3 regions of the Rhizobium sp. rho-13.1 genome follow, and region 1 is predicted to be linked to each of the others. Evidence: riboswitches for the same ligand, from Rfam matches in the RefSeq annotation. Region 1 holds a riboswitch; each other region holds the start of a gene.
The links. A riboswitch is a leader RNA that binds a small molecule or an ion and turns the genes downstream of it on or off. The one in region 1 is predicted to bind cobalamin.

Region 2: linked by a shared signal. The riboswitch ahead of EQW76_RS23465 (ABC transporter substrate-binding protein) and the one ahead of cobU (bifunctional adenosylcobinamide kinase/adenosylcobinamide-phosphate guanylyltransferase) in region 1 are both predicted to bind cobalamin.
Region 3: linked by a shared signal. The riboswitch ahead of bluB (5,6-dimethylbenzimidazole synthase) and the one ahead of cobU (bifunctional adenosylcobinamide kinase/adenosylcobinamide-phosphate guanylyltransferase) in region 1 are both predicted to bind cobalamin.

Annotation. Positions count from the first base shown of each region.
Region 1 covers NZ_SCFL01000001.1:702,774-713,335, forward strand. Annotated here, with positions in the region: gene cobO (cob(I)yrinic acid a,c-diamide adenosyltransferase) at 1-200, opposite strand, end outside; gene cobN (cobaltochelatase subunit CobN) at 328-4,350, opposite strand; gene cobW (cobalamin biosynthesis protein CobW) at 4,586-5,632, opposite strand; gene cobU (bifunctional adenosylcobinamide kinase/adenosylcobinamide-phosphate guanylyltransferase) at 5,637-6,161, opposite strand; cobalamin riboswitch at 6,313-6,704, opposite strand; gene EQW76_RS03675 (chloride channel protein) at 6,870-8,660, shown strand; gene EQW76_RS03680 (oxidoreductase) at 8,773-9,627, shown strand; gene EQW76_RS03685 (glycoside hydrolase family 15 protein) at 9,751-10,562, shown strand, end outside.
Region 2 covers NZ_SCFL01000015.1:9,263-19,824, forward strand. Annotated here, with positions in the region: gene EQW76_RS23425 (helix-turn-helix transcriptional regulator) at 1-820, shown strand, start outside; gene EQW76_RS23430 (CsbD family protein) at 940-1,119, shown strand; gene EQW76_RS23435 (BON domain-containing protein) at 1,203-1,466, shown strand; gene EQW76_RS23440 (DUF992 domain-containing protein) at 1,549-2,067, shown strand; gene EQW76_RS23445 (hypothetical protein) at 2,271-3,959, opposite strand; gene EQW76_RS23450 (glycosyltransferase family 2 protein) at 3,983-5,050, opposite strand; gene EQW76_RS23455 (ABC transporter ATP-binding protein) at 5,219-5,983, opposite strand; gene EQW76_RS23460 (iron ABC transporter permease) at 5,980-7,023, opposite strand; gene EQW76_RS23465 (ABC transporter substrate-binding protein) at 7,020-8,036, opposite strand; cobalamin riboswitch at 8,217-8,445, opposite strand; gene EQW76_RS23470 (phosphodiesterase) at 8,697-9,518, shown strand; gene EQW76_RS30180 (hypothetical protein) at 9,564-9,698, opposite strand; gene EQW76_RS23475 (TonB-dependent siderophore receptor) at 9,814-10,562, shown strand, end outside.
Region 3 covers NZ_SCFL01000001.1:547,882-558,443, reverse strand. Annotated here, with positions in the region: gene EQW76_RS02920 (3-deoxy-7-phosphoheptulonate synthase class II) at 1-460, shown strand, start outside; gene EQW76_RS02915 (pilus assembly protein TadG-related protein) at 528-2,267, opposite strand; gene EQW76_RS02910 (TadE/TadG family type IV pilus assembly protein) at 2,267-2,680, opposite strand; gene EQW76_RS02905 (GFA family protein) at 3,077-3,472, shown strand; gene EQW76_RS02900 (DUF1003 domain-containing protein) at 3,504-4,034, opposite strand; gene EQW76_RS02895 (TolB family protein) at 4,222-5,052, shown strand; cobalamin riboswitch at 5,091-5,291, shown strand; gene bluB (5,6-dimethylbenzimidazole synthase) at 5,335-6,024, shown strand; gene EQW76_RS02885 (DUF2865 domain-containing protein) at 6,028-7,122, opposite strand; gene EQW76_RS02880 (NADP-dependent malic enzyme) at 7,339-9,651, opposite strand; gene EQW76_RS02875 (UDP-2,3-diacylglucosamine diphosphatase) at 9,887-10,562, shown strand, end outside.

The sequences.
Region 1 (10,562 bases):
TGCCGAAAGATCATCCCGAAAGCGGCCGAGGACTTGCCCTTGCCCTTGCCGGTGTGGACGATGATCAGCCCCTTGTCGCCGCTCTTCGTCGCCATGATCTTGTCACGCGCCGCCTTCTTCTTCGCCATCTTCTCGGCGTGGCGGCTATCGTCGGGCTTTTGCTCCGGCGCGGTCACGCCGTCGGTTGTGTCTTCGCTCATGGCTGTCGTCCTGAAATCTCGGGCTTCTGTGCCAGCGGGCCGCCCGGCCGGAAATGGAAACCGATTTGCGGCTCGCTAATTGTTTTCGGCGTCTGCAGAAAACTGGTCCTACTCTCTACAACGACTATCATGCCAGCGCCTCTTCGCCTGTTTCCATCAGCGCGAACCGCGCCGAGTTGCTGCGCGGTGTCCACAGCTGGCGATCAATCGCCTCCAGAAGCCGCTCCTTCATGTCAGCGAAGGCAGCGGGGTTCTTCTCCGTCATGAAATCGGCGACGCGGGCGTCTGTTACGAAGGCCTGGTAGACCGCCTCGAAGTGGTGATCGCGGACGGCGCCTGTCGTTGCCGAAAAGGCGAACAGGAAATCAACGGTCGCAGCGATCTCGGCAGCCCCCTTGTAACCGTGGCGCATGACGCCGGAGATCCATTTCGGATTGACGACGCGGCCGCGCACCACCCGGCCGATCTCTTCCTCAAGCGAGCGGATCACCGGCTTTTCGGGCCGCGAATGGTCGTTGTGATAGATAGGCGGCCGGGCGCCGCCCAGTTGCTCGGCCGCGGCCGCCATGCCGCCCTCGAACTGGTAGTAATCGTCGCTGTCGAGCAGGTCATGCTCGCGGTTGTCCTGGTTCTGCACGACGGCCTGAATCGATGCCAGCCGCTCTTCGAAGACACCGCGCTCGGCTTTGCCATCTTCACCGGCGCCATAGGCGTAGCTGCCCCAGACCAGATAGGCCTCGGCGAGATCGGCGCGCTTCTCCCAGCCCTTTTCGTCGATCAGCGCCTGCAGGCCAGCACCGTAGGCGCCCGGCTTGGAGCCGAAGACACGATAGCCGGCCCGTTTTGCTGCTGCAGCCGCATCCAGCCCCTCGGCCATCAGGCGTGCGGTTTCTCCCTGCATGCGGGCTGCGATTGCATTGTCCTCAGGGTCTTCATCCAGCGCGCCGACAGCCCGGACGGCCTTGTCGAACAGCGCGATCTGCTCGGGAAAGGCATCCCTGAAGAAGCCGGAAATCCGCAGCGTCACATCCACCCTAGGACGACCAAGCATGGCCGGCGGTATGATCTCGTAGCCGGTGACCCGCCGAGACGCCATATCCCACAGGGGCTTGACGCCAATCAGCGCCATCGCCTGGGCAATATCGTCGCCGCCGGTGCGCATATTCGACGTGCCCCAGGCCGTCAGGCCGATCGAGACCGGCCATTCCCCGTGATCCTGGACATAGCGCCGGACCAGCAGTTCGGCCGAGGCCTTGCCAAGCTGATAGGCCGCAGGCGTCGGCACCGCGCGGCTGTCGACGGAATAAAAATTGCGGCCCGTCGGCAGCACGTCCGGCCGGCCGCGCGTCGGCGCGCCCGACGGTCCCGGAGGCACGAAGCGGCCGTCGAGACCGGCCAGCAGCCCGTCGATCTCGGCCGGTCCACAGGCCTGGATCGAGGGTTTCAGGCGGGACTCAATTTCGGCAAGCACGGCCTGCGTCTGCGACCAATCCGGCGGGCAGAGGCTGGTGCCATCGACCAACCGGGTGGCCAGCAATTCGATGCGCTCCACGGTATCGCCGTTGGTGCGCCATGGGTCGCCGGATACATCGACGAGGATTTTCGGGCGCTGGCCTGCCCAGGCATCGGCCATCCCGCAGTCCAGCGGGTCGAAGGTTTTGGGTTGCGGAGGTTTACCCCCCTCTGTCCTGTCGGACATCTCCCCCACAAGGGGGGAGATCGATGGGGCGGCGGCAATCTCCACACTGAAGTCCGCTTTTGCAGCAAGCTCCGCAGGTGCATTTTTGTGACCACGGCGCGGCATACCAATCTCCCCCCTTGTAGGGGAGATGTCAGCAGACCCGACAGAGGGGGGTGGAGCGTCACACACAAACGCCGCCAGCCCCGCATCCGCAGCAATCGCCCGCTGCAGGCTCTGGTCGCCGCCCTCGCCCAAACCGCGCGGCACACGGGCCAGCGCTACCGTCAGGTCAGTCAGCAGCCGTCCCTGCGGCGACACGCCGAAGACGTGCAGCCCGTCGCGGATCTGCATTTCCTTCAGGTCGCAGAGATAGGCATCGAGCTTCTGCAGCGCACTCTCCTCGCTCTCGCCCTTGGCAATGCCGGCATCCTGGTCGAGGCCGATATCGGTGACGAGATCGAGGATCTGCTTGCGCAGCAGCAGGATGCGGCGCGGATCGACGCCGGAGGCTTCGTAATATTCGTCTACCAGCGCTTCGAGGTCCTTCAGGGGACCGTAGCTTTCGGCGCGCGTCAGCGGCGGCGTCAGGTGGTCGATGATCACGGCACTGGTGCGGCGCTTGGCCTGCGTGCCCTCGCCGGGATCGTTGACGATGAACGGATAGAGATGCGGCATCGGCCCTAGGATGGCTTCGGGATAGCAGGTCTCCGACAGCGCCAGCGCCTTGCCCGGCAACCATTCGAGATTGCCGTGCTTGCCCATGTGGATGACGGCATGGGCACCGAATTCCTGGCGCAGGAAGGCATAGAAGGCGAGATAGCCATGCGGCGGCACGAGATCCGGCGAGTGGTAGCTCTCCTTCGGATCGATGTTGTAGCCGCGTGCCGGCTGGATGCCGACCAGCATTTCGCCGAAGCGGGCAAAGGACAGGGCGAATGCGCCATCGACGACATAGGTGTCGCCCTCGGGCCCACCCCAGCGCGCCGTCACCTCATCCTGAATCTGAACCGGAAGAGACGCAAAGAAGGTCTTGTAACGACTCATCGAAAGCGTTTCGCGGATCACCTTCCCGTCGCGGCCGGAGTTGGTCGGCCCCTGCATGAGATGGGTGATCAGCGCGTCGCCATCGGCCGGGATATCGGCCACCGGATAACCGTTCGCCGCCATCGCCCGCATGACTTCCACCGTGCCGGCCGGCGTGTCCAGCCCGACACCGTTGCCGAGCCTGCCGTCGCGGTTCGGATAGTTGGCCATCACCAGCGCCACGCGGCGCTCACCCGGCGGCGTCCGGCGCAGCCGCGCCCAGTTGGCAGCGAGTGATGCAGTATAGCGCATGCGGTTGATCGACGGCTCGCTGCCGACGATATTGGCCTCCACCCGCTCGTCGTAACGGGCTGCCGCCTTGAACGATACGGCGCGCGACAGCACGCGGCCATCGACCTCGGGCAGCGCCACGTTCATGCCGAGATCGCGCGCCGAAAGACCCTGCGCCGAGGCGGTCCAGGCCTCCTTGGAAGACGCGGAGAAGATCGCCTGCAGCACGACGGCGTCGCTCGCCTCCAGCACCGTCGGCTTGCGGTCTGCGCCGGGGGCGGAGATCGCAAAGCCCGTGGTGTTGATGACCACATCCGGCAACGCGGCGCCAAAAATGTCGGCGATGATGGACTTGGATGCCGGGTCCTTGAGACTATAGGCGAACACCGGCAGCGGCCGCACACCGGCCTCCACCAGCGCCGATATCATTGCCTCGACCGGCCGCGTCTCGCCGCTCTGAACGAGAGCCCTGTAAAAGCTGATTGCGACAATAGGCCGTTGCTCCCGGTTATTCTCCTCCCTTGTGGGGGAGATGTCGGCCCGGCCGACAGAGGGGGGTAACGTCGCAACCTCAGAGGCCACCTCCCACGCATCAACATCGACAACACCCTGCCCCGGCCACCAGATGCCGGCCTTGGCAAGCGGGCTCGCCGGCTGCGGCTTTTCGGCTCCGGACAGCATCGCCGACGCATAGGCCAGAAACGCCCGCGCGTTATCGTCGCCACCCTCGATCAGATAGGACCACAGCGCATTGAGATCGTCGAGCGCGATGTTGGAGAACGGCATGACGCCCGGATCCGGCTTGGAATCGCCCGGTATGACCGCGATCTTAGCCCCCTGCCGTGTCGCCACTGCATGCAGCGCTTCCAGGGCATATTGAAAATAGCTCGCGCCACCGAGCGCCCGGACGATGATCATCTTCGCATGTCGCGCCGTCCGCTCGACATAGGTGTCGACCGACATCGGATGTTTCATGCTGAGCAGGCTTGCCAGACGCAGCGAACGGGTGCCGTCATTGTGGGCATAAGCCGCAGCGATAGCGGCAAGCTCGGTATCGGCTGCCGACAGGAACAGGATATCGCCCGGCGACTGACCGAGGTCGATCGCCTCGTCGCCATCGGATATCGAGCCCTTCTGGGCTAGGAGAAGATGCATGCGGCACCTCCCCGATGGGCGGGTTCGAGCACGGGGCGGCGCCCCCCTCTGTCCTGTCGGACGTCTCCCCCACAAGGGGGGAGATCGGTTGCGGGAGCCTCCATGCTCAAACGAAATTCAACGCCTGTAAAACGCTCAGTTGGACAGGAAAAGATCAGCCGCAGCTTCCCGATCTCCCCCCTTGTGGGGGAGATGTCACGCAGTGACAGAGAGGGGTAAGCCGCGGCAAATACCATCAAACAAGCGCCTCGATCGCACTGCGTACCGCCGCCTGGTCCATATCGTGCAGCCCGATCACCACCAGACGCGTCGCGCGGACTTCGCCCGGCGTCCAGGCGCGGTCAAAATAATGGTCGACACGGCTGCCAACGGCCTGCAGCTGCAGTCGCATCGGCTTGCCCGGCACATCGACGAAACCCTTGAGACGCAGTACGTCGTGATGGCCGATGACTGTCTTCAGCCGCTCGATAAACGTGACCGGCTCGGCGATGGGCCCGAGGTCGACAACGAAACTGTCGAACTCGTCATGGTCGTGCGGCGTACCGTCGGCATGCTCGATCTCATGGTGGGACAGCCGGTTGCCGACATCGGCCTCCGTGCCGATGCCGAGCCCCAGCAGCACGGCTGCCGAAACCTCGCCGTTGCGGGCCTCGATCATCGGGGGCTTGCGCTCGGTGCGCGACAGGACTTCGGCCCGAACGGCTGCAATGCCGGCGGCGTCCAGCAGGTCGGTCTTGTTGAGCACGATGAGGTCGGCGCAGGTCAACTGGTCCTCGAACAGTTCCTCGATCGGGTTGTCATGGTCGAGCGAGGCATCTTCCGCCCGCGCCGCATTGACGGCGTCGTGGTCGTCGGCAAACCGGCCGGCAGCGACGGCAACGCTGTCGACAACGGTGATCACGCCATCGACCGTCACGTGCGTGCGGATATCCGGCCAGTTGAATGCTGCCACCAGCGGCTGCGGCAACGCCAGGCCGGATGTCTCGATGACGATGTGGTCGGGCCGCGGGTTGCGGGCAAGCAACTGGGTCATCGTCGGGATGAAGTCATCGGCGACCGTGCAGCAGATGCAGCCGTTGGTGAGCTCGATGATATCGTCGGCAGAGCAGTTCTCAGCGCCGCAATCCTTCAGCACGTCGCCGTCGACGCCGAGATCGCCGAACTCGTTGATGATGAGGGCGATGCGCTTGCCGCCGGCATTCTGCAGCAGGTTGCGGATCATCGTCGTCTTGCCAGCCCCGAGGAAGCCGGTGATGACGGTGGCGGGAATTTTCTGTTGCAATGGATCAGCCTTTCATTTTCAGCGGCAGTCCGGCGGCGACGAAATAGACGTCGGTGGCCTCAGCCGCGATCATTTGGTGGAGACGGCCGGCATGGTCGCGAAAATCCCGCGCCATGCGGTTTTCCGGCACGATGCCGAGACCGACCTCGTTGGAGACGAACACCAGGCGCGCCTTTGCGCCCGGCAGGAATTTGCAGAGTGAGGCGAAGGCAGCAGCCATGTCGCGCTCTTCCATCATCAGGTTGGTGACCCACAGCGTCAGGCAATCGACAAGAACAGCGCGGCCGGGCGCGTCGATGGCACCGAGTGTGCCGACAAGATCGAGCGGCTCCTCATGCGTCGTCCAGCCCTCGCCGCGATCGACGCGGTGTTGGCGGATGCGCTCCGCCATCTCGGCATCCCAGGCTCGACCGGTGGCGACGTAATGGCGGTCGAGGCCGGAGCCGGTAACGAGCGCCTCGGCAAAAGACGACTTGCCGGAGCGCGCGCCGCCAAGCACGAGGGCCGTTCCGAATGTTGGGGATGACATCAGGTCGTTCCGATCCTCACGCGGTTCTGCGCGAAGCTGCAAGCGTGCAACAGTTCGGATCAGGCAAGCGCGCCGCAATGACGCGCAAAAGCAAACGTTCAGCCATGACAACCTCCGTGCTGGCAGCGGGACGACGTCCCAAAGGGTGGGCTTTTCGCCCGGCACGGATGGCAGGTCTCCTGGCTCACGGTTGCAATCTCCGGTCGGAACGACGGATATCGTTCCGACCGGAGATCACGGGTCTTTCTCGCCTTCCCGGCAGGTCATCATGAAAAGGCGGACGATTCGTAGATGAAGAGGCGTCCCACCCCGGTAAATCATGATGCCACGCCAGTGGCTTTTCCGATGCCTTCGACTTAAGGCCCGCCTGCACCATTGCAGAACATCACCCGTCGTCCCGGAACACCGGACGAAAGACCCTGACCGTTCTACAGTCGCGGGGTCGGCTGCGATAGGAGCGCCCTGTATGGGTCCGCCCGGTCACATTCCCTTTTGATCCCATACCGTTTTCACGGCGCGGGAACCTTCCGTTATGCGTTCAGGATTAGGCCTTCGCCTTATGCAAGTCAACTGATCGACGAATTCGGTTTCTGCCATATATGTGTTGAAACGGCGCTGAAATCATTCCCGGCGGCGGTCTTTTTGTCGCAATTGCCAGTGTAAAGACGTCCTGCTTTAAACAACCGCCTCTCTTTCATGCGTAACGCCATGCTTCAACGATTCCATGCGCCCCGCTTTCGCACCCTCCGGTCGCTTTTCGAAGCCGGGCGGATGCGCGCGATCCTGCGACAGAGCGAAGTCGGCCTCGTCATTGCCGGCGCATTGGTCGGCGTGACGTCCGGGCTGGCGGTGACGGCCATGAGCCTGATCTCTCGCCAGATGCACATGCTGATCTACGGTATCGGCGATGACGGCAGGCTGAGCAGCGCGGTGATCGACAACAAGCTGTTGTTGCTGCTGGCGCCGATTGCCGGCGGCGTGCTGCTGGGGCTGATGCTGTTCATCCTCTCCAAGACCCGCAAAAAGCCGATGATCGACCCGATCGAGGCCAACGCGCTTCACGGCGGCCGGCTGTCGCTGACCGACAGCATTCTGGTCTCCATTCAGAACCTCATATCCAACGGTTTCGGCGCATCCGTCGGGCTGGAGGCCGGCTACACGCAGATCGCCGCCGGCATCGCCTCGAAACTCGGACTGAAACTGCAGCTGCGCCGGGGCGACCTTCGCACTCTTGTCGGCTGCGGTGCGGCCGGTGCCATCGCCGCAGCCTTCAGCGCCCCCCTCACCGGCGCCTTCTATGCCTTTGAGCTGATCATCGGCAGCTACACCATTGTCACCCTGACCCCGGTCGTCGTTTCCGCCCTCGTCGCAACGCTGGTCGCACGCCTGCTCGCCGGCAGCGACGTGATGATCGATATCGGCGATTTCGGCAGCGTCGTGCCGGCCGACTACATTCCGGCCCTGCTTCTCGGCGCAGTCTGCGCCGGTTGCGGCATCCTGCTCATGCAGGGCGTCTCCTTCATCGAGGAGCTGGCCCGCAAGAGCGCCATCCCCCAGTATGTCCGCCCGGCACTCGGTGGCATCGTCGTCGGCATGCTCGCCCTGATCTCGCCGCAGGTGCTGTCGGCCGGCCACGGAGCGCTGCATCTCAATCTCGGCCGGGATATCGCCATCCCGGCCTTGATCGGCATCCTGCTGCTGAAGTCGCTGGCCTCGGCGGTTTCGATAGGCTCCGGCTTCCGTGGCGGCCTGTTCTTCGCCTCGCTGTTCATGGGCGCCCTGCTCGGCAAGATCTTCGCCTACTCCGCGCCCTACTTCGATCACGCGACGCTGACGCCGGTCATCTATGCCGTGGTCGGCATGAGTTCGCTGGCCGTGGCAGTCATCGGCGGCCCGCTGACGATGACCTTCCTGGCGCTGGAAATAACGGGCGACTTTCCGATCACCGCGCTGGTGCTTGCCGCCGTCATAACCTCGTCGCTCGTCGTTCGCACCACCTTCGGCTACTCCTTTGCCACCTGGCGCTTTCACCTCCGCGGCGAGAGCATCCGCAGCGCCCACGATGTCGGCTGGATCCGCAACCTGACGGTCGCCCGTATGATGCGCCCCGATGTGCGCAGCGCCAACGTCAACATCAGCATCGCCGACTTCCGCCATGATTTCCCGATCGGCTCGACCCAGCGGGTCGTGCTGCTGGACGATGCGGAGAAATATGCCGGCATGGTGCTGGTGCCGGAAATATACGCCAGCCCCGTCGACCAGGACGATGGCGATCGCGGCCTTGGCGATTTCATCCGCTACAAGAACGACTTCCTGCAGCCGCAGATGAATGCAAAGCAGGCGGCCGCGATCTTCGACAAGACCGAAAGCGAAGCACTGGCTGTGGTCAACAATCTGATCGAGCGAAAGGTCATCGGCCAGCTGTCGGAAAGCCATACCCTGCGGCGCTATTCGGAAGAGCTCGACCGGCGCCGGCGAGAGGAGTCAGGCGAACTCTGAGCCCGCAATCAATTTCAGTATTGACGCGTACGCACCACGCTCTAACTCAGATGCACCATAACGTCCGGTACCGTGCCAAGTGGCGCCGCCGGCACAAGCACTGAAAGCAAACATGGCAACCTCCTCCACGCCCGTCTGGTTCATCACCGGCTGCTCGACCGGCTTCGGCCGCGAACTCGCGACATTGGTACTCGAACGCGGCTGGCGCGCCGTCGTCACCGCCCGTGGCAAGGAGCGTGTCGCCGATCTCGTCACGGGTCACGAAGACAGTGCCCTAGCGCTGGACCTCGACGTCACCGACAAGGAGCAGATCGCTGCCGCCGTAAGGGCCGCCGAAGAACGCTTCGGCCAGATCGACGTGCTGGTCAACAATGCCGGTTACGGCTACCAGGCATCGATCGAAGAGGGCGACGACGACGCCATCCGCGCCCAGTTCGATGCCAACGTCTTCGGCCTCTTCGCCATGACCCGGGCCGTATTGCCGGGCATGCGCAAGCGCCGCCGGGGCCATATCATCAACATCACCTCGGTTGCCGGTCTCGTCGGCTTTCCCGGCTCCGGCTACTATGCAGCCAGCAAGCACGCCGTCGAGGGCATGTCGGACGCGCTTGCCGTCGAAGGCCGGCCGCTCGGCATTAAGGTTACCTGCATCGAACCCGGCCCGTTCCGCACAGATTGGGCCGGCCGGTCCTTACAGCAGACGGTCTCCGGCATGGCCGACTACGAAGAGACCGTCGGCGCACGGATGGCCTCGACAGCAGCCATCAGCGGCAAGCAGAAGGGCGATCCGATCCGCGCTGCAAAGGCGATGATGATGGTAACGGAACTGGAGCACCCGCCGCGCCACCTGGTGCTCGGCGCTTTCGGCGTCGATGCCGTATCGAAAAAGCTCTCGGACAGTCTGGCCGAAGTCGAACAGTGGCGCGACACCTCCATCGGTGCCGATTTCCCAGAGTCCGAACAATAAGTTCACAGCTATGGCGGCGTTCCTCTTACCGCTCGCGAAAAGCCGGTCGTCCACCGCGACGACCGGACACCACCTTACTGCGCCGTCGCGGATAGGCGGTGGCGAAAAACAGGGACGGCATGGATGACTGACAACAGGTCCGCTGCAACAGACATCGGCAAGCATGAGCCGCCGCCCCTGAACGAAGGCCACCTGACCGCCATCCCACGGCCAGTGGCCGACCATGGAACCATCGGCAATCTGCGCACCACCGCTCTGGTCGCCCGAGACGGTGCCATCGACTTCCTGTGCTGGCCGAACTTCGACAGCCCCAGCGTCTTCCTGGCTTTGCTCGATCCGGAAAAGGGCGGCGCCTTCGAACTCTCGCCGGATATCGCCGGCGCGCGCACCATCCAGATGTACGTCCCCGAAACCAACGTCCTGATGACGCGCTGGCTCGGGCATGCCGGCAGCGCCGAAATTACCGACCTGATGCCGAGCCCGACTACGACCGGCGAGAGCGTCTGCCGGATCGTGCGCCGCGTCGCCGTCACGCGCGGCACAGTCACCATCCGGCTGAAATGCTGGCCACGCTTCGACTACGCTCGCACCATCCCGGACGTTACCGTCGATGAACACGGTGCCGTATTCAGCGGACCCGACGGCTTGCGCTTGCGCCTGACCGCACCGGTGGCACTGACGCCGATGAACGGAGGAGTGACGGCGGAATTGACGCTCAAGGTCGGAGAGCAGGCGGATTTCACCTTCGGAGACGACGACGGCGTGCTCATGCAGACCGAGGAGGTGTCATGCGTCATCCTCGAGACAAAAAACTACTGGCAGAAATGGGCTGCCCGGTCGACCTATCACGGTCGCTGGCGGGATGCCGTGACCCGCTCGGCGCTGGCCCTTAAACTGATGACCTCGCTCAGCCACGGCTCGATGGTCGCTGCCGC
Region 2 (10,562 bases), on a different contig from region 1:
GCTTTTCACCTTTGCCGATCTGGATGGTCGCAGGAAGGCCCAGAATGCCCTGCGGCAAAGCGAGGAGCGGTTCTCGAAATCCTTCCGGCTGTCGCCTGCGCCAGCGGCCATTTCCCGGCTCGACGACTTCGTCTTCATGGAAGCAAACGACGCCTTCCTGCAGATCTCCGGATATGCTGCCGGCGAGGTCGTCGGGCGGACGGCCGGCGAACTCCATCTCTGGGAGGACGTCGCCGCGCGCCGGACAATCGAGCAGAAGCTGCGCGACAACACCATTATTCGAAACGAGCCGATGCAGATGAAGCAGAAGGCCGGGGGCGCTGCTGAATGCCTCGTCTCCGCCGAGCGGGTGGAAATCAACGACCAGCAATGCGTCATCTGGGCCCTGCAGGACGTGACCGAGCGACGGCGCAGCGAGGCCGAGCTCGTCGAGGCCATTGAAAGCGTCATGGCGGATACCTCCTGGTTCAGCCGTTCGATCGTTGACCGTCTTGCGACCCTCAAGCACAGTTCGACCGGCCGCGCGCCGACGGCGCAACTGTTCGAGCTGAGTGACCGCGAGCGGGAGATCCTGGGGCTGATCTGCAGCGGCCACAGCGATCAGGAGATGGGAGAACGCCTGCACCTGTCGAAGAATACTATCCGAAACCACGTTGCCTCGCTCTACGCCAAGATCGGCGTCAACCGCCGGGCGGCAGCGGTCATCTGGGCAAGGGAACGGGGCTTTACGGGTTTGCCCGAGGGCCAGGGTAAATCTCCAAAGTCTAACGTTGCTACCCCAGCCAAAAAAAGTACTAAATTGACGAAAAAAGGTCACTAGCTACTAGCGGGATTGGTATTTTCCAATCTGCAAGACGCCTGTTCGGAGCGCTATCTCCATTTGCATGACGCCGGCCAGACCGGGGTCAGGATAAACAACGCGAATGAAAGGATAGTACAATGGACAAGAACCGTATCGAAGGCGCCGCAAAGGAACTCAAGGGCACGATCAAGGAAACTGTTGGAAAGCTGACCGGCAACGAGCGGCTGGAAGCAGAAGGCAAGGTCGACAAGGCTGCCGGCGAAGTGCAGAGCACCGTTGGCAAGGGCAAGGATGCCGTCAAGGACGCGCTTAAGTAACCGACCGCCACTCCACCGAACCGAGACGATCATTTGGCTCGCCAGACCTGGCGAGCCGAAAATCCCATGGAGCCGAGTTCAAGATGATGTTTTTGCCCTACCCCGCCTTGGCCACCAGTGCATCCAGCGACTGCTCCACCCGGATCGCAATCGAGTGCCTGCTTGCCTATACCTTCGGTCACGAAGACTGCGAGATCGAGGTCGAGGTTGCCAACGGATGCGTGACCCTCAGCGGCCGTGCCCATTCTCACACTGCGGCAGCCAGAGCAGTCGAGGTTGCGGGCGAGTTCACACACATGGCGGTGCACAGCATCATCGAGATCGCCCCGGGCGAATCTTTGCCCTGAACATCTTATCCTCAGCAAACAACAGGAAATCTCAGCATCGCGTCTCGTGGTGCTGAACGAGACCTGAAAAAGGATCAATCACATGAAAAAAGCATTCATCCTCGCCATGGCGGGTAGCCTGGCCCTGTGCTCTGCGGCCTCGGCCACCAGCCCGCACCACCATCGCAAGCACCCGACAAAGCAGGTGGTAACGCAACCGAAGGAACGTCTCGGCACCCTGTCGTGCGAAGTGGCAGGCGGAATCGGCTTGCTGATCGGCTCAAGCAAGGCAGTCACCTGCCAGTTCAAGCAGCGCACCGGTGAGGTCGAACGCTACACCGGGACGATCGGCAAGCTCGGTCTCGATGTCGGCATCACAGGCAAGTCCTACCTCAGCTGGGTCGTCGTCAATACGGCACCGACGAGCGTCGGACAGGGTAGCCTCGCCGGCACCTATGTCGGAGCTTCGGCAGGTGCTTCAGTCGGCCTTGGCCTCGGCGCCAATGCACTGGTCGGCGGCAACTCCAAGAACTTCGGCCTGCAGCCGCTCAGCGCAGAAGTGGGAACCGGCCTGAACGTCGCCGCCGGCGTCTCGCGACTGCAGCTACGCCCTGCAAGCTAAGGCCCACTAGCCTTCACCAAATCCGAAAACAGGGCTTGGCGGCCCTGTTTTCCAATTCGTTCATGTCACAGGTCCTCGCAACCGGCGCGATTTTGACCGTCGTCGGATTTTCCACGCCCGTACGGACGACTTAAACCGCCGCAGGAAATTTAGGCGAGCCGTGCAAATTCCCGACCTCGCTGTTAGCGTGGCAGCTGTCGTGGTCACTCAAAAGCGGTGAGCGGTTCGGGGCAAATTACAGGCGATGTTGTGCTTTTATCCGCCACAAAAATCGCGTCAATCTTGTAAAGCTGGGCGAAGGGTTTGTCGCCTATCAACTTCAAGCCGCCCGGAAGTGCATATCCCACATATTTGTCCGGCTGGTTTGCGTTCATGACAAGAACATAGTCAAAACGCTTTCGCCAATTAGACAGATACGGCGCCAGGACGGATTCCCTTTCGAGCCAAGAAGGGCAACTCAGTACCCCGGTCGATGATAAATTACCTTCTGGCACCGCAATGGAAGACCATGGCGGCAACACCATGAGAGGCTGCTTGCCGCGTGCCGTGAAGACTGCAGGAACGAAGGCTTGTGCGAAGGGTATCGCCAATGTCGGTAGGTGTCGGAACGTGTCTTCGCCCCAGGCATAGTGTCTCTGCCATCCGCCTAGGGGATCGGCGAGCACAAGATGAGCGAGAGGTAGGATGGCTGACCCCGGTGGGACTGATGCCAATACCGATATGACGTCGTTGGCGTCGTTTTCGCCTTGCCACCAATTGTAGCTTATCCATGCGGTGCGCCCGAAGACAACGAGGGTCAAGGCGAGCATGATGACACGTGCCTCGTGTCGCGCCAGTTTCGGCAGCGGACAGAACATCACCATGCCCGTGAGTGCGGCCATTATGGGAAAGCGCCAGCTTATCCAGCCGGTCCCCACCATGCTGCGGGGGGAAAGGCAGGCGACGATGGTGAGACCGAGTGCAGCTATCGCAAGTCCCGTGTGCATCCTGAACCGGCCAGTGCGGGCGGCGTTGGTGCAGACCAGGACTACAGGGATAAGCAGCATCACATCGACCACGGAGACGTACGTCCAAATCGCCGAGAAAAGGTTCATCATCTGCCGGGTCGGCGTGGCGTTCCACATCGTCTCCAATCCCAGCGCATTCCCAGGTAAGACCGGCGACCGCAGAAACAACAGAAGCGGGAAAATCGCGCAAGCCAGGAATGCAAGCGCTATCCGAATGGCCAATCTGCTCCAATCGGCCAGTGAACGGCGCAGTTCTAACCGGGGGGAGATTTCGAGACCGCAGATCAGCGCAAGGTAGAACCCCAGTGAGAATAGATGCATTATCGTTAAAAGCAGGGAAGCCAGAAGTCGCCAGACGAATAACGCCCGTCTGTTCCTGACCTGTAAATGCAGATCGACCGATGCAAACAGCAATGCTAAGCCGAGGCCGATCTGGAAGTTGATGAAGCCGCCGATAAGCGTCGCGCACCATGCAAGGTAGAGCATTGCGATCTGCCAGTAGTAAGATCCGCCGAACACCTTACGATGCAGTATTATGGCGCCTATTGGCGGCAGCACGATCGCTGCAAAGAGAATAGCGCGTGCCAGCATACTGACACCGATCAACGGTCCAAGATAACGGGCCATAAGATCTATGCCGAGATTTGTGAAGGTGCCGTGCCAGTCGAGCGCATAGATTTGCGCGAGATGGACTTCCGTAATGCCGCCTGCGATCAGCCACATGCGTGTATAGTGGTTCGCATAATCGAGGAGCGGCGGGAACTTGAACGCCGTCACCATCAGTCCCACAATGCCGAGGAAGGCGAAAATCGAGGTGTTGGTGTTCTGCAGGACCGAATCCGCGGTTCCTTTCGGTGCGGGTTCGGACTGTGGATCTGAGGGCATATCCACAACGAGGTCGACGGGCCTCATCGGACGGCCCTTGCCCTTGCATTCTCCGGCTGTTCGCCTCCATCCTGCAAGGCTGACGCGATTGCCCTGCGTCTTCCTGCGGCGTCTAAATCTGAGAAATCGCTGGTTAACGTCAGATCTCGTCCATTTTGCAGCAGGCTCTCGATCATGAACATTGGACGTCGTTTGCTTTCCTGCACCAATCGCCCCAAATATTCGCCAATAATTCCAATGCATATCAACTGGATGGCGCTGAAAGCTGTGACGGCACACATGATACTGGACCAGCCAACGATCGTGTCACCAGAGAGCCACCGTGCGATCGAAAAGATGAGCAGCAAAAATGCAATGCCCGCAGTCGCAAGCCCGAGGATAGTACTGACACGCAACGGAGTTGTCGAAAAACTCGTCACGGCGTCCAACGCGAAGCCGATCATTTTGCGCAGAGGATATTTGGTTTCGCCGGCAAAACGTGCGTCGCGTTCGTAGGGCAAGGCAACTTGTCGCCCGCCGATCCAGCTGACCATGCCTCGTATGAACCGATCACGCTCCGGCATAGCCATCAGGATATCAACAACCCGGCGGCGCATCAGCCGGAAGTCGCCCGTGTCGCGCGGTATCGTGACCGATGCCAGCCGGGAAAGAAGACGGTAAAAAAGCGAAGCCGAGGCACGCTTGAACCACGTTTCGCCCTGACGTTGACAACGCTGGCCGTAGACCACATCGGCGCCACGATCCATGATCGGCATCATCATCAACAACAGTTCCGGCGGATCCTGCAGATCTGCATCGATCAAGAGGATACGCTCGCCGCAGCATGCAGCGAGCCCAGCGGTAGCCGCCAGCTGGTGGCCATGATTACGCATCAGGCGTACCCCAAGGATCTGGGGCACGAGTGCTGTCATTGCAGCAATTATATTCCAAGTTTCGTCGCTGGAGCCGTCATCGACCAAAACAATCTCGAAATCCTCACCGGCTACCGATCGAGCCGCCGCTACGCAGCGACGGCAGAATTCCGATATCCCCTCCTGCTCGTTGTAGCAGGGTGCAACAATTGAGAGGATGAGTGGTGAAATATTGGTCATATGCGCTCGTCAATTTTCAGCTCGTAGCCTAACCTTCAAAGGTCAAGACTTTCTTGCAAAGCAGCAGAAATGCTCAATCACGGCTACCGCTATCCTTCGACATTCGTATGTTGCGCAGTGTATTGGCCGTGATGGCCCCCCACACACATTTGCCACGCCGCCCGAGGCCTAGGCCAGCAGGTACTGGATGTGGCAGCGGCCGTGGATCGCGGACTTTTCTACGTGCGCTTTTACTCCGAAGACCGTGCGAATGAGGTGTTCGGTGAGGACGTCTTCCGGTGATCCGGCGGCGACGACCTTGCCGTCTCGCAGGACGACGAGACTGTCGCAGAACATGGCCGCAAGATTGAGGTCGTGAAGGGCGACGATACAGGTGATATCCAGCTTGGCGACAAGTGACAGGATATCCAGCTGGTGCTGGATATCGAGATGGTTGGTCGGCTCGTCGAGTAGTAGCTCGGTCGGAGCCTGCGCCAGCGCGCGGGCAATGTGCACCCTTTGACGCTCGCCGCCCGACAGCGTCTGCCATAGTTGGGCTGCCCGGGCCTGCATGTCGACCCGGGCGAGCGCGATCTCGACGGCGGCATCGTCGTCGCTGCTCCAGGTGGAGAGCAATCCTCTGTGGGGCGTGCGACCGAGGCGGACGACGTCGGCGACGGTCAGTGGTGTGTCGGTCGTCGATTGCTGCTCAACGAAGCCTATGCGGCGCGAGATCTCGCTGCGCGACAGACTAGCCACATCATGTTCTCCAAGTCGTATGATGCCGCTGCGGACTTTCCTCAACCGGCAGATCAGGCGCAGCAGGCTGGATTTCCCCGATCCGTTCGGCCCAAGCAGGCCGAGAACCTTGCCTTGCTCGATCGCCAGGCTGATGCCGTCAACGATGAGCGTGTTACCGGCTGCATAGGTGACGTCGTCGACGGATATGCTCATGGGGTCCTCCGGACACGATAGAGGATGACGGCAAAAGCGGGCGCTCCAAAGAGAGCCGTGACGACGCCGATCGGCAGGATCTGCTGGGGGATGATGATGCGCGAAGCAATATCGGCTCCGACCATGAAGATCGCGCCGCCAAGGGCGGTCGCCGGCAGCAGGCGGCCGTGCGACGGCCCGACCAGGAAGCGCGCGGCGTGCGGAATGACGAGCCCGACGAAACCAATCGAGCCGACCATGCTGACGACGCTCGCCGTCATGACGGCGGTCGTGCCAAGGAGCACGATCTGTACGCGGCGCACCGGGATGCCGAGGGAGGTCGCCGCGTCGGCGCCAAAGACGAAGGCGTCGAGCGCCCTGACATGGCAGAGGCAAACAATGAAGCCCGCCAAGGTCACGGGTGCGGAGAGATAGACGTCGGGCCAGCGCACGCCGCTCATCGAACCGAGCAGCCAGAACAGCACGCCGCGCGCCTGCTCTGCATTGGCAGACGTCGTGACGATGTAGGAGGTCAGGGCATTGAACAGCTGCGATCCGGCAACGCCGCAGAGAATGATCCGCTCGCCCGACCCGCCTGCCCCTGAGGCCAGAATGCCCACCAGCGTAAAGGCGACGACGGCCCCGATGAATGCTCCGCCGGACAGCCCGAGAACGTTTGCGCCGAGCCCGAGGATCGTGATGCAAACTGCCCCTGTCGAGGCGCCTGCCGAAATGCCAAGCACATAGGGTTCGGCCAGCGGGTTGCGCAGCAGGGCCTGGAGCACGGCGCCGCAGAGGGCCAGCGAGGCTCCGGCACTGGCTGCAACCAGTGCCCGGCTGAGACGGTAATCCCAGACGATGCCTTGGTGAATACGGTCGATTGCAAAGCCCGTGCCGAAGATGCGGTTCGACACAGCCTCTGCCGTCGTCTGCAGCGGGATGGAGATTTCCCCGATGGAAACGGCAAGGCTGATCGAAAATCCGAGGACGACGATGGCGGCAACGGCGAGCGCTGCAAGCGCCCACCATCTACGCCGTGTTACGACTGCGCTGTTGCTCACCGGGCCAGACCGAAGGACCTGATGCCATTTGCAAGAACCTCGATGCCGTCGATTGTCCGGATCGTCGGGTTCATGGACTGCGCATCCATCATCACAAATCGTTTGTTCCTGACGGCGTCCATTTCGCTGGTGACGGGATCGTTCTGCAGGAAGTCCAGCTTCACCTTGGGATCGTCTGCCGCATAGCGGCGGCGATCCATGGTGGCGATGACGATGACGGCCGGGTTCGCCTGGGATATTGTTTCCCAGCCGACAAGCGGCCATTCCTCCTCGGTGGTCACGACGTTGCGCGCATCGAGGGCCTTCATCATATAAGCGGGGGCACCGTTCTTGCCGGCTATGAAGGCATCGCCCCTGACCTCTTTGCTCGAGAACCAGAAGACGATCGGCAGGTGCTTGGCGGCCGCACCCTCCACGGATGCCACAGCGGTGGCCTCGCGTTTCCTAAGGTCGGTGATCAGGGCATCGCCACGGTCCTTGATATCGAAGACTTCGGAGAGCTGGGCGATCTCCTGATAGACTAGATCCATGCTGAACATCTGCTTGCGGACCCCGTCTCCGCCGTCGGAATTGACTTTGGCGACACAATCAGCCGGCGAGATATAGGTATTTATTCCGAGGTCGGAGAATTGCTCCCGCTTACCGACGGAACCCTGCGGTCCGACATGCCACTCGAATTCCGCAGCCACCAAGTCTGGTTGGCGTCCGACGACGGATTCGAAGCTCGGATCGTTGTCGGCCAGCCTTTTGATCTTGCTGTTGGCCTGTGCATATTGAGGAAGCACGGGACCCACCCAGACCGCCGTGCCGACGATCTTGTCGGCAAGGCCGAGAGACAGGAGAACTTCCGTCATCCCCTGGCCGATGGACACTATCTTCGAAGGCGCCCTGGCAAAGGTCACCTGTTGACCGCAATTGGTTATGGACAGCGGATAGACCGTCGCCGCGAATGCGGGGGCGGCCATGCCGAGAAGCCCGCAGGCAAGCGTAATGCTGGACAGAAACTGACGCATGAAAAATATCTCGATTTTATGGGAAGGCGAGTGCCCTGGTGCTGCAGGTATGCGGCAGCGAGGCAAGCTGCGGTTGCCACGTCAACTGTCGGAAGCCCAATCGAGCCGGAGATGCGCCAGGCTATGGCGAAAATTCAAATGAGACATATCTGTTCCTTTCCGGGCATCCCCGCCCGGGTTCATGGGATAGCGCTTGACGGCAGGTCTCCTGACTTGCGGATATGCGCCGATCATCTGTCTTCCCGCGAAACCTTCGCAGTGACATGGCCCTGAGGCCCTGGGATGAGCAGCAATCCGCTTACAGTTGCGGGGGCAGTCACGGTCTTGGTCCCATTCGGGTGGCCCTCACCGTGTTCCCTATTAATCCCCTTGGAGTCATCCTAAGGGAACCGTCGATGGCATCTATGACAGGCCTGCAACGGCGGTCAAGGTGGGCGGGTCTCGCAAAATCTCGCACAGGTCGGAAATCCATCATTGCTTTATATTATGTTATAACGTTACATTATTGGTAAAATGCAGGCAGTCAAGTGTCTTGTCGCGTTAGCCAACAAACAGACTGCTGACGCAAACCTGTTGCAAACGACGTGCAGGGTCTGGAATGTACGTACCGGAAAGGTGCCCGACGAAAGGCATTCCGGGAATCGCAGGCAGGAGTAGCGCATGAGCAAAATTATTATATTCACCGACCTGCACATGGTCCTGGAGGGAGAGACGATCATCGGCCTCGATCCCTATCAGCGCCTTTCAAGAGGGATAGATCATGTCAACCTGCATCACCGCGATGCTGAGTTTGCGGTGATGACGGGTGACCTCTCGCACCGCGGCAGTCGCCAATCCTATGCGAGACTGCGCGAACTGGTCGACACGCTCGAAATTCCCGTCCACCTGCTGGTCGGAAACCACGACAACCGCGAAAACTTCATTGCCGCCTATCCCGAAAGCCCGCGTGACGAGCACGGTTTTATCCAGCAGCGGATCGAGACCGAAAACGGTGTCATGCTTTTGCTCGATACGCTTTGCGGACCGCCCTACGTCTCGCCGGACGTTCATGCCGGGGTGCTGTGCGACAATCGGCTTGCCTGGTTGAAGCAGAACCTCACTGGTGCCGGCGACCGGCCCGTCTACATCTTCATGCATCACCCACCGCTCGACACCGGGTTTCCCGGGATGGACAAGATCAAGCTCCGGAACGGCGAGGAGTTTTACGATATCCTTGCCGAATACGGCAATGTCCGCCACATCTTCGCCGGCCATGTTCACCGTACGATTGGCGGCTCCCATCGCGGTATACCTTTCTCGGTATTCAAGAGCCCGGTCCATCAGCAGCCGATGGTATTCGATACGGAAGATACTTCCCTCTCCGTCGATGAACCGGGCGCCTACGGCATCGTTTTCCTGAAACCGCAGGGATGCCTCGTTCATGTCGAGGATTACGAACTGTCCAACCATTCGATATCGGGCAGCGACGCACTCGGTAACTGAGACATATGCCCTGACGTCGGACTATGCCGCGTCGCCGCCTCGTCTTTAGGCCGCTTCCATGACACCGACGCTGACCGGCAGGTCAGCGTTGGTGTTTTCACGTGCGCATCCTCCGGTTGCCGCGCGCGCCTCGGCAAGACCGGTGGAAAGATCGGAAAATTTGTAGGCAATAGTTGACATCGGGAGTCAACAAACAATACAGGAGTTCACCAGTCAACTTATTGATCATGGTCGTTGGTCGGTATTCCGTAGACTTTTCAGGTATTTGATAGATTGATTGCAGGGGGCTGCCGTGATGTTTCGCGAGGCTAGGACGACTGTATCGCCGGTGGGCACATCCTTTACGACGACCGTCGGACGTCTGATGATCGCGTTTCTGTCGAGTTCGACGCTGCTTGCCGCAACCCCGGTTTTCGCTCAGTCAGGCGACGCGGAAGCAACCACGCTCGCCAAGATCACCATTGCGGGCCAAGGCGACCGAGCTGGCACCATTGACAAGACGATTGTCGCAAAGAGTTCCCGCTCCAGCAGCAAGACCGACACCCCGCTTCTCGACGCGCCGGCCTCGGTTTCCGTCGTCACTGCAAAGGAAATGAAGGAGCGCGGTGTCACCAACCTCGACCAGGCGCTGGCCTACACGCCCGGCGTCTCCACCGATATCTACGGCTCCGACGACCGCTACGACCACTTTTTGATCCGCGGTTTCTACCAGACGACCGACGGCACTTTCCGTGACGGGCTGCCGATGCGTGTCGGCGGCTCCTTTACCGCCAGCCGCCTCGAGCCCTATGGCATGGAACGGATCGATGTGCTGAAGGGGTCCAACTCCACGCTGTTCGGCCTTTCCGGCCCCGGCGGTATCGTCAATGCGCTCACCAAGGTGCCGCAGGACAAAGACTTCGGCGAGATCTATACAACAGTTGGGAACGGACATGTCGAAACCGGCACCGACTTCGGCGGAGCGCTCGACAAGGATGGCATCTGGACCTACCGCATGACTGGCAAATGGCAGAATGCCAATGCCGGCATCGACCATACCAACGA
Region 3 (10,562 bases), 150 kb from region 1:
CGACGTGCTCAACCCTGCCAACGAGGCCGGGCGCCTGACGCTGATCTGCCGCTTCGGCCACGACAAGGTCGCCGACAATCTGCCGAAGCTGGTGCGCGCCGTCGAGCGCGAGGGCCGCAAGGTCGTCTGGTCCTGCGATCCGATGCATGGCAACACGATAACGCTCAACAACTACAAGACACGGCCTTTCGAGCGCATCCTGTCGGAAGTAGAAAGCTTCTTCCAGATCCACCGCGCCGAAGGCACGCATCCGGGCGGCATCCACATCGAGATGACCGGCAAGGACGTCACCGAATGCACTGGCGGTGCCCGCGCCGTCACGGCCGACGACCTTCAGGATCGCTACCACACCCATTGCGATCCACGCCTCAACGCCGACCAGGCGCTGGAGCTCGCCTTCCTGCTGGCAGAGCGCATGAAGGGCGGTCGCGACGAAAAGCGACTTGTCGCCAACGGCTGAGCAGTCTCAACATCACATCGAAAACGGGCCGGTCGAAAGACCGGCCCGTTTTGTTTTGGGACGTCGTCTATTGGACGAGTACGGGCTGCTGGCAGCGGACGTCTGTTACCGTGACGTCGGCCTGGCCGACCTTGACGCCGGCCAGAAGCAGCACGTTGCTGAGCAGATCGTTGAGCGGCGTGCTGATGCTCGAAAGCGTCATGGCCAGCGCTTGCTGAAAGACGGCCTTGGTGACGAGGGTGAGGCCCAGGATATTGATCGAATAGTTGGTGTTGGCGAAGAGGGACGAGATCGCGGAGGTCAGTGTGTCCGTGGTGGAGGCAGTCTTTTTCACCCCGGCAGCGATGTCTGCCGGCGTGAAGGTGAGCGTCGTCTTTGTCATATTTGTAATGGCGACGTGGGCGCTGGCCGTGGCGGTGATCAGGCCCAGCACGTTGACCAAGGTTGCAGCTGTCACGTCCGGGCCGGTCGCGAAATTGGAAAACTGTGTGGTGTCGACGTTGCCGATGTAGAGATCGGCGACGCCAGGTATGGTACTGACGGAGACATTGGCGTTCTGCGCGCCGTTGCCGAGGCAGGTGATGGCCGAAAGCTTTCCCGTCGCATTGGCCAGCTGCACGTAAAGCGGCAGCTGCACTTTGGTGCCAGCCAGCGCCGCCAGTGCGTCGATCGCTATGGATAGCTTGATACGGGTCTGGGAGGTGCGCACCACCGTGCCGACGGCGCCAACGGCCAGGGATGGTGTGCTTTGCGGCGGTTCGCCGATGGCCATCGTCATCTGCACCGTGGTGAGGCCTGGTATGGTGCCGCCGAGATTGACGGAAACCTGCTTGCTGCCATTGGCGGCGAGGGCGGCGGCCGTGACCAGATCCATGACGTTGGCAGCGAGGCTGATTTGCGAGCCGCTGCCGGTGGGTCTTTGGGCGACAGGCCCGAGCGACAATATATCGGCGAGCTTGAGCCGGAGCTGGGCACTGTTTGCCGCCGTCTGTACGGATTGAATGGCTTTCCGGGTGGCCGAGTTGAGACCGGCCTGACCGCCGATGGCATTGAGCACGTCGCCGAACTTGACGTCCGCCGCCAGTGTGTCGGCATAGCTGCCGGCGGTGAGGTTGAGGTTGGTCGCCAGCTTGTCGGTGACCGAGAGGGCGTTCACCTTGGTGGATAGCAGCGCGTTGTAATCCATGGCGCTGAGGGAAAGACTGGTCCCGAGCAAGCCACCCAGGACGGCATTCAGAAGTCCGTTGTTTACGCTTGCCAGCCCCGAGCCGATCGAAAATGCCGCAATCTTCTCTGTTGAGGCAGTGCCGACGGCCTCCAAAGTTGGCGGGGTTGCGAAACTCGCGGCAAAAATCAGTCCACCGGTCTGCTGGATTTTCACCTTGACGGCGTCGTATGGCGTGGCGCCCGGCACGAAGCGGCTGCCGAGGGCAATCGTCGGATCAGCGACGTAGGTGCCGAGCGTTATCGTTGCGATACCGTCGAACTTTGCCGCACTCACGGCGTCTCCAAGAGGCGACGTTCCGGTGTTCGAGACGTAGCCGCTTGCCGTCTGGACAGCCATATTCAGGTTATTGGTGCTGAAGTAGTTGAGAATATTGGCCTGGGCATTGTTTACGTCCGATGCCGCGACAATTGCGGACAGGTCGGCCGTCTGCTGCAGGCGGCGCTGCTGCAGCGTCAGCATGCCGTAATCGAGACCCAGGCTCATGCAGTAGAGAATGAGGGGTGCGGTGATGGCAGCCAGGATTGCGACGTTGCCTTGCTCGCTTAGGGTCCAGCGCCGCAGGATGGTTCCGATCGGCATCAGATGCCTCCCATGCGGATCGTAGCGGTGCGTACAATCGTCTTGCTTGGCATGGCGAAGCTGTAGAGGTTCCAGATCGGCAGGTCCTGGGCGTCGTAGGACAACTTGACCGTGAACTGGTTGGCGTTGGCCGGATCCGGCTGCACCGTGACTGTGAATTTGGCCGGGTTCAGAATGGCATCGTTAAGGGTGGAGGTGGTTATGTAGGTGTTGACCAGTTGCTCACGCTCGGCCTCGGTGACGCCGGCGATGGCGGTCCGGGCTGCATTGGCCGCGATCTGCTGAACGGAATGGGCGGCGCTGAGATAGATGCCGTAGGCGATCAACGTCATCAGCACGAGAATGAACACCGGAAAGATGATCGCAAATTCGAGGGCTGCAGTACCACGTTCGCAACGGCGAAATCTGCTCATAATCATCGTCTCCGTCTCCTCTTCGGTTGCGACAACCTTCCCAATCCTGCTGGTTCAATTTTGAATTGCGATATCCTAATATTAGGTTACCTATGCAATTTTTTGGCGGGTATATTTTTGAGCCACACGCACGCATGAATGGTGCGTGTCACATTAGATTGTCCCGAAATCGCACCTTTGGCCGTCAGATCTGGCTTTTTGGTGCGTCCAGGGGAACGACGGGGGGCGAAGATGGCTTAACGCCCTTTTAACTGCCTTTCGACGAGGGCTTGCCGGGAGCATTCAGCAAAGGGTCTGCTATCAGCGTGGCTGATGCTGCAGTCATGAAATCTGAAGTTGACAGCTGCATGCCGCACCATCAGGATGATACATAACGACAAGGATCGGGAAGGCGCTATGAAGGACGACCATACCGGATCTTGCCTCTGCGGCGCCGTGAAAATACGGACGACAGGTCCGCTCAGGGATGTGGTCGGGTGTCACTGCTCGCAATGCCGCAAGCAGACCGGACTCTACTTCGCCGCCACCAACGTGGCGACCGACCACCTTACGGTCGAGGGCGGTGAGAATGTCAGCTGGTATCGCTCCAGTCCCGCTGCCAGCCGCGGGTTCTGCAAGACCTGCGGCTCAGCGCTGTTCTGGGTCGCCGACGATGCCGAACAGATCTCGATCATGGCCGGCCTGTTCGATGATCCCAACGCGCTGAAAATGGGCCATCACATCTATTGCGCCGACAAGGCAGGCTTCTATAGCCTCCACGACGGTCTGCCCCAGTTCCCGAAATCCGACTAGCCATCGTCCGCAAGGGGCAGTCCCGCCGACGCTAGGCCTTTGCCTCCAGCAGCCTCGTAATGCGGCCCACTTCCTCCCTGAGGGCGGACAGTTCGGTCAACACCTGCAGGTCGATCTTCTCGTGCAGCGACAGGACTTCCAGTTCGGCCTTGAGGTTGACTTCATAGTCCTTGGCAGCCTCGAAGCGGTCGCGTTCGGTCTGGCGGTTCTGCGACATCATGATGATCGGCGCCTGGATGGCTGCGATCATCGAGAGGATCAGGTTGAGGAAGATGAACGGGTAGGGATCGAAGGCGCGTGACGAGAGCAGGATGGTGTTGAGCACCGTCCAGGCGACCAGGAACAACAGGAAGGAGACGATGAACGCCCATGATCCGCCGACGCGGGCGATCCCGTCTGCGAGCCGTTCCCCGACGGAGGCATTTGCGGAAAAGGCAGCGTTGACATCCGTCGAGATGATCTTGCGTTCGCGGGCTCGCTTCAGCACCCGCTTTTCGATGACGCCGAGATCGTCCGACGATTTATCGAAGTGGGTGTGAAAGAAGTTCGGGAGATTGGGCATGCGTGACTCCGATACTGGTTAGCGGCAGTATTCGGTTGCCACGATGAATTGCAACGGCAAAACATGGGAATGGCGATGCCTCACGCAATCGCGTCCAGTCGAGCCAGTTGATGTCGGGTGGGCGAGCCGTTAAAACCTCCCCGGTCGCCGTTTGCTTTTAGGCGGCGGCTTCGAGGATGGGTGAGACATGCGCAGTTCGGTCGAAATCTTCAACATTGCAACAGGTCGGAGCCGGGTCGTCTGGCAGACCGATCGTCTCGTCGAGGCGCCGAACTTTGCGCCAGACGGACGCTACCTGCTCGTCAACGATGACGGGCTTCTCTACCGCCTGTCGCTCGACGGGCTCGCCACTGTCGAGCGCGTCGACACAGGCTTTGCCAGCCGTTGCAACAACGACCATGGCATCTCGCCCGACGGTACGCTGATCGCGCTCTGCGACAAGGTCCAGTACGGCAAGTCCTGCATCTATCTCGTGCCTGCGGAAGGCGGTCTCCCCAGGCAGGTGACCACAAACCTCCCATCCTACTGGCACGGCTGGTCGCCGGACGGAAAGCATGTCAGCTACTGCGGCATTCGCGGCGATCTCTTCGACATCTACACGATATCGGTCGAGGGCGGCGAGGAGACGCGGTTGACCCATGGCGAGGGTCGCAACGACGGGCCGGACTGGTCGGCCGATGGTGCGTGGATCTATTTCAACTCCAGCCGGACCGGCCGTATGCAGATCTGGCGTATCCGGCCTGACGGTCGCGACCTGCAGCAGGTGACCGACGACGAGTTCGGCAACTGGTTTCCCCATCCGTCGCCGAAGAGCGACAAGGTGGTGCTGCTCTCCTACGACGGCGACGTCTTCGATCATCCGCGCGATCTCGACGTCCGCCTGCGGCTGATGGACATGGATGGCGGCAACATAACGACGTTGTTCGAGCTGTTCGGGGGCCAGGGGACAATCAACGTACCGAGTTGGTCACCCGATGGCGAGGAGTTCGCCTTTGTCAGGTATGAACCGGAGCGCTGAGCTCGCCTGCGATCCGCTTGCCATCGCCAGCCGGATCGCGCATATCTCCTTCATCAGGTGCCCGCCCAGGCGGGAGAATCGGGAAGCCGGTGCAAATCCGGCGCGTGCCCAACGCTGTAAGGCGGATGGCGATGCACAGGGAACGGTCAGTTATCCGATATGCCACTGGTTTCGACCGGGAAGGCAGCATCGCCAGATGAAGCCGAGCCAGAAGACCGGCCTGATAAGATAGACTGATCCCGCGAGGACGGCGGGCGGTTGGCATTGTTGGGGATATAAACGATGCGACCTGATTGCAGGGACGATCTCGTCCGCGCACACGCTTTTTCCGTCGCCGAGCGCGACGCCATCTACCACGCGATCGAAACGCGGCGTGACGTGCGGGACCAGTTCCTGCCGCAACCGCTGCCGGACGACCTGATCGCAAGGCTGCTGGGCGCTGCCCATCACGCGCCTTCTGTCGGCTTCATGCAGCCCTGGAATTTCATTCTCGTGCGCGACCCCGCCATCCGTGAGAAGGCCTTCGAAGCCTTCGAGCGCGCCAATGGCGAGGCTGCGTTGCAGTTCGAGGGCGCCCGTCGGGAGAGTTACCGGTCGCTGAAGCTCGAGGGCATCCGCAAGGCGCCACTCAGCATCTGCATCACCTGCGATCCGGATCGTGCCGGGCCCGTCGTGCTCGGCCGCACCCACAATCCGCGCATGGATGCCTATTCGACGGTCTGCGCCGTGCAGAACCTCTGGCTTGCGGCGCGAGCGGAGGGTGTCGGGGTCGGCTGGGTCAGCATTTTTCACGACGCCGATATCCGGGCGTTGCTTGGTATCCCGGAGCGGATCGAGATCATTGCCTGGCTCTGCCTGGGATTCGTAGACGAGCTCTATGGCGAACCGGAACTCGCCGTCAAAGGCTGGCGGCAGCGATTGCCGCTGGAGGATCTAGTGTTCGAGAATGGCTGGGGCCAGCCGCAGGGCTGAGGCCTATTGCTGGGGCTGCTCGCCGGGTACGGCCGGACGGGTGAGGTCTAGCTTGCGCTGGTCGGGCTGTAGGAACGCCGGGCCGACCTGACGGACATTGCCGGCGGACGGATCGTAGGGCCGTTCCACCGGCGGCGCATCGCCCTTTGCGGGTGCCGTCGGCACGGCCGGTGGCGACGCTTTTGGGATGATCGTCGTAATCGAGCCTTGCTGCGTGCCTGCGGTTGGCGGCTTGGTCAGCGCGTTCTGCCTTCGCATTTCCTCGTAATAGGCCGGCAGATTGCAGGTGCAGCTGGTCTTTTCATTCGGCGGCCGTTTGCGGAAGGCGAAGGCGTAGGGCATGGCGCTGTAGGGGGTGCCCGACGAGGCGGAGACCATCGCCGATGTTTCCTGATCCGGCAGACGGTGGAAGAACAACTCGGTCTTCACGCCCGGGCACATCCTCGCGCAGGTTTCGCCATCCCGCTGGAAATCGCCGGGCGCTGCATTCTGGGTCATCGGGAAGAAGCCGCCATCGCAGGTGCGCACACAGACCGTGCGGACATTTCCGCCGCCATAGGATTGACCGAAGGCGTAGCTCTGGACCGGCGATTGCGGTGCGGGTTCGCTGCCGGAGGGGCCGCCACTGCTGTCCAGCGTGGTTGCCCCCGGGGTTGCGGGGTAGCTGGGCTCGATGCCTGCCTGCGGGGGCGGGCGGTTGGTGATGATGGTATCGCCGCTATCCTGATCTTCGCAGCCGTTGGCGCGCAGCGCTGCGGAAAGCTGGTTGCGGGTGGGTCCTTCCGAAACGTCGCCGCGCTGGATCTGGTCGCGCTTGGCGACGAGATCCTGCAGGTTCTGCTGCATGCGCTGCAGGGTATCCTCGATCCGCGCGCAGGTGCCGCCGTCGTCACCGTTTATGATCACCATGCTGCCGGACGAGCACTCGTTTTCCTCAAGGTCGTTCTCGACTTGGCGCAACTCGGATATCTGCTGGGCGATGGCGGTGCGGTATTGCCGGAGCTGGCGGTTGGTGCCGACAGTTTCGCTGAGATTGGCCATCTGGCCGCGCAGGTCGTCGCAGATTGCGTTCGTCTGGGCAGCCAGTGGCGCTGCCATCGCCAAGGATGCGGCAAGCGCCCAAAATGAATGTTTCCAGCCCACTATCACGCTTTTGGCCTGCTCCGTTCGGATGGTTTCCGCCTCAGCTCGGGCGAAGGCGAAAATTCATCCATTGTCACGCGCAAGATATATGGCGCCGACTGACTTGCGCCAGCCCTGCGCTCGGCAGCAGGTGGTCGACCGCCGGGATGATGCCCGGCGGTCCCGTCAGTATCAGCCGGGCTGCGATGCCTCGACCACGGCCACGGCTGCCATGTTGACGACGCCACGGGAGGTGACCGAGGGCGACAGGATATGGGCCGGCAGGGCCGTTCCGAGCAGGATCGGGCCGACATGCAGCCCGTCAATCATCTCCTTGACAACGCCAAGCGTGATGTTGGCCGCATCGAGGTTCGGGAACACCAGCAGGTTGGCTTCGTCGGTCAGCGTGCTATCCGGCATGACGCGGCGGCGCAAATGCTCGGAAATCGCGCTGTCGCCGTGCATTTCGCCATCGACCTCTAGATCGGGGGCTGCAAGCCGGATGAGCCGCAGGGCATTGCGCATCTTCGTGGCGCTCTCCGATTCGCGCGAGCCGAAGTTCGAATGCGAGACAAGGGCGGCGCGTGGCGTGATCCCGAAGCGGCGGATTTCCTCCGCTGCCAGCACTGTCGATTCGGCAATCTCTTCGGCCGTCGGATTAAAGTTAACGTAGGTGTCGGTATAGAACGTGTTGCCGCGCTGCGAGATGAGCAGGCTCATGGCAGAGAAGTCGCGGACATTGTTACGCTTGCCGATAATCTGGCGGACAACGCGTAGGTGCCGCTCGTAGCGGCCTTCGAGGCCGCAGATCAGTGCATCGGCGTCGCCACGCTTCAGCGCCAGTGCGCCGATGACGGTGGTGTTGGTGCGCACGATGGTACGGGCTGCCTCCGGGATGACGCCGCTGCGGCCGACCAGCGAGAAATAGAGGTCGGCGTAATCGCGGAAGCGCGGATCGTCTTCCGGGTTGATGACTTCGAAGTCGGTATGCGGGCGGATTTTGAGGCCATAGCGCTTCAGGCGGGTCTCGATGACGCTGGGGCGGCCGATGAGGATCGGCACGGCCGTGTTTTCCTCGAGCAGCACCTGTGCGGCGCGCAGCACGCGTTCGTCTTCGCCTTCGGAAAACACGACGCGCTTCGGCTGAGCGAGCTTGGCAGCTGCAAAGATCGGCTTCATGACGAAGCCGGAGCGGAAGACGAAGCGGTTGAGCGTGTCGAGATAGGCATCGAAATCGGTGATCGGGCGAAGCGCCACACCGCTCTCTTCCGCAGCCTTGGCGACGGCCGGGGCGATGCGCAGGATCAGGCGGGGATCGAAGGGCGAAGGGATCAGGTATTCCGGGCCGAAGATCGGGGTCTCGCCGGTATAGGCGCGGGCGGCAACATCCGACGGTGCCTCGCGGGCAAGGGCTGCGATGGCGCGCACTGCCGCCATCTTCATTTCCTCGTTGATCGTCGTCGCGCCGCAATCCAGCGCGCCGCGGAAGATGTAGGGGAAGCAGAGGACGTTGTTGACCTGGTTCGGGAAATCCGAGCGCCCGGTGCAGATCATCGCGTCGGGCCGGGCGGCGCGGGCGAGTTCCGGCATGATTTCGGGGTTGGGATTGGCAAGCGCCATGATCAGCGGCTTTTCGGCCATCTGTACCAGCAGTTCCGGCTTCAGCACGCCGGCGGCCGACAGGCCGAGGAACACATCGGCGCCGCCGATCGATTCGGCCAGCGTCCGCTTGTCGCTCGGCTGGGCATAGACCGACTTCCACTCGTCCATCAGCACGTTGCGGTCGGTGTAGACCAGGCCCTCGATATCGTGGACCCAGATGTTTTCGCGCTTGGCGCCCAGAATGACCAAAAGGTTGAGACAGGCGAGTGCGGCAGCGCCTGCACCGGATGCGACGATCTTGACGTTCTCGATCGTCTTGCCGGCCAGCTCCAGGCCGTTCAGTATGGCGGCGGCGACGATGATCGCAGTGCCGTGCTGGTCGTCGTGGAAGACCGGGATCTTCATCATCTCGCGCAGCCGGCGCTCGACGTCGAAGCATTCGGGCGCCTTGATGTCCTCGAGATTGATGCCGCCGAAGGTCGGCTCCAGTGCCGAGATCGTCGAGACCATCTCGTCGACGGTCGGTGCCTCGATCTCGATGTCGAAGACATCGATGCCGGCGAACTTCTTGAACAGGACGGCCTTGCCTTCCATCACCGGCTTTGAGGCCAGCGGACCGATATTGCCGAGGCCAAGCACGGCCGTGCCGTTGGATATGACGGCCACGAGATTGGCGCGCGAGGTATATTCGGCAGCCATTTCAGGGTTGTCGCGGATGGCGAGACAGGGAGCGGCGACGCCCGGCGAATAGGCGAGCGCTAGGTCGCGCTGGTTGCCGAGCGGCTTCGTCGCCTGTATCTCCAGCTTGCCCGGACGAGGATAGCGATGGAAGAAAAGCGCCTGTTCGTCGAGGTCACCGCTGGTCATGTTCTTCTGTGCCTTCGATGCATCCTGCGGGTCCATCACGCTTCTCCATTACCATTCGTCTAACGATTTCACGTCACTGCATACAACAATCCTCGGGGGTGCACAGTACGGAATTGTGGCATGGCGGCAAGATTTTGCCGATGCGCGGCGGGGTAAGCTACGCCATCTTCGCGCTCGAATTGGATATGATGTCATCTTCCTGAAACACGAGTCTGATTATTCCGGGCACAGCGAAGATTGGGGCACGGGCATTACGTTCGTGGAGACATTGATGGACACTCGACACTTCCGAACCCTGTTCATTTCCGACGTTCATCTGGGATCGAAGGCTGCCAAGGCTGACTATCTTCTCGACTTCCTGCGCTATCACGAAGCCGATACCCTGTACCTCGTCGGCGACATCATCGACGGCTGGCGGCTGAAGCGCAGCTGGTACTGGCCGCAGGATTGCAACGATGTCGTTCAGAAGATCCTGCGCAAGGCGCGCAAGGGCACGCGCATCGTCTACATCCCCGGCAATCACGACGAATTCCTGCGCGATTTCCCGGGTAACCATTTCGGCGGTATCGAGGTCGCCGAACGGGCGATCCACACCACCGCCGACGGCAAGACCTATCTCGTGCTGCACGGCGACGAATTCGATGTGGTGGTCCGCAACGCCCGGCTGCTCGCTTATCTCGGCGACTGGGCCTACGACGTCGCCATCGTGCTGAACATCGCGCTCGCCAGCATTCGGCGCCGGCTCGGCATGCCTTACTGGTCGTTCTCAGCCTGGGCCAAGCAGCAGGTCAAGCATGCGGTCAACTTCATCGGCGAGTTCCAGCGCGTGGTGGCCGAAGAGGCCAAGCGCAATCATGCCGACGGGGTCATTTGTGGCCATATCCACCATGCCGTCATCGAGGACATCGATGGCCTGCGCTACATCAACACCGGCGACTGGGTTGAAA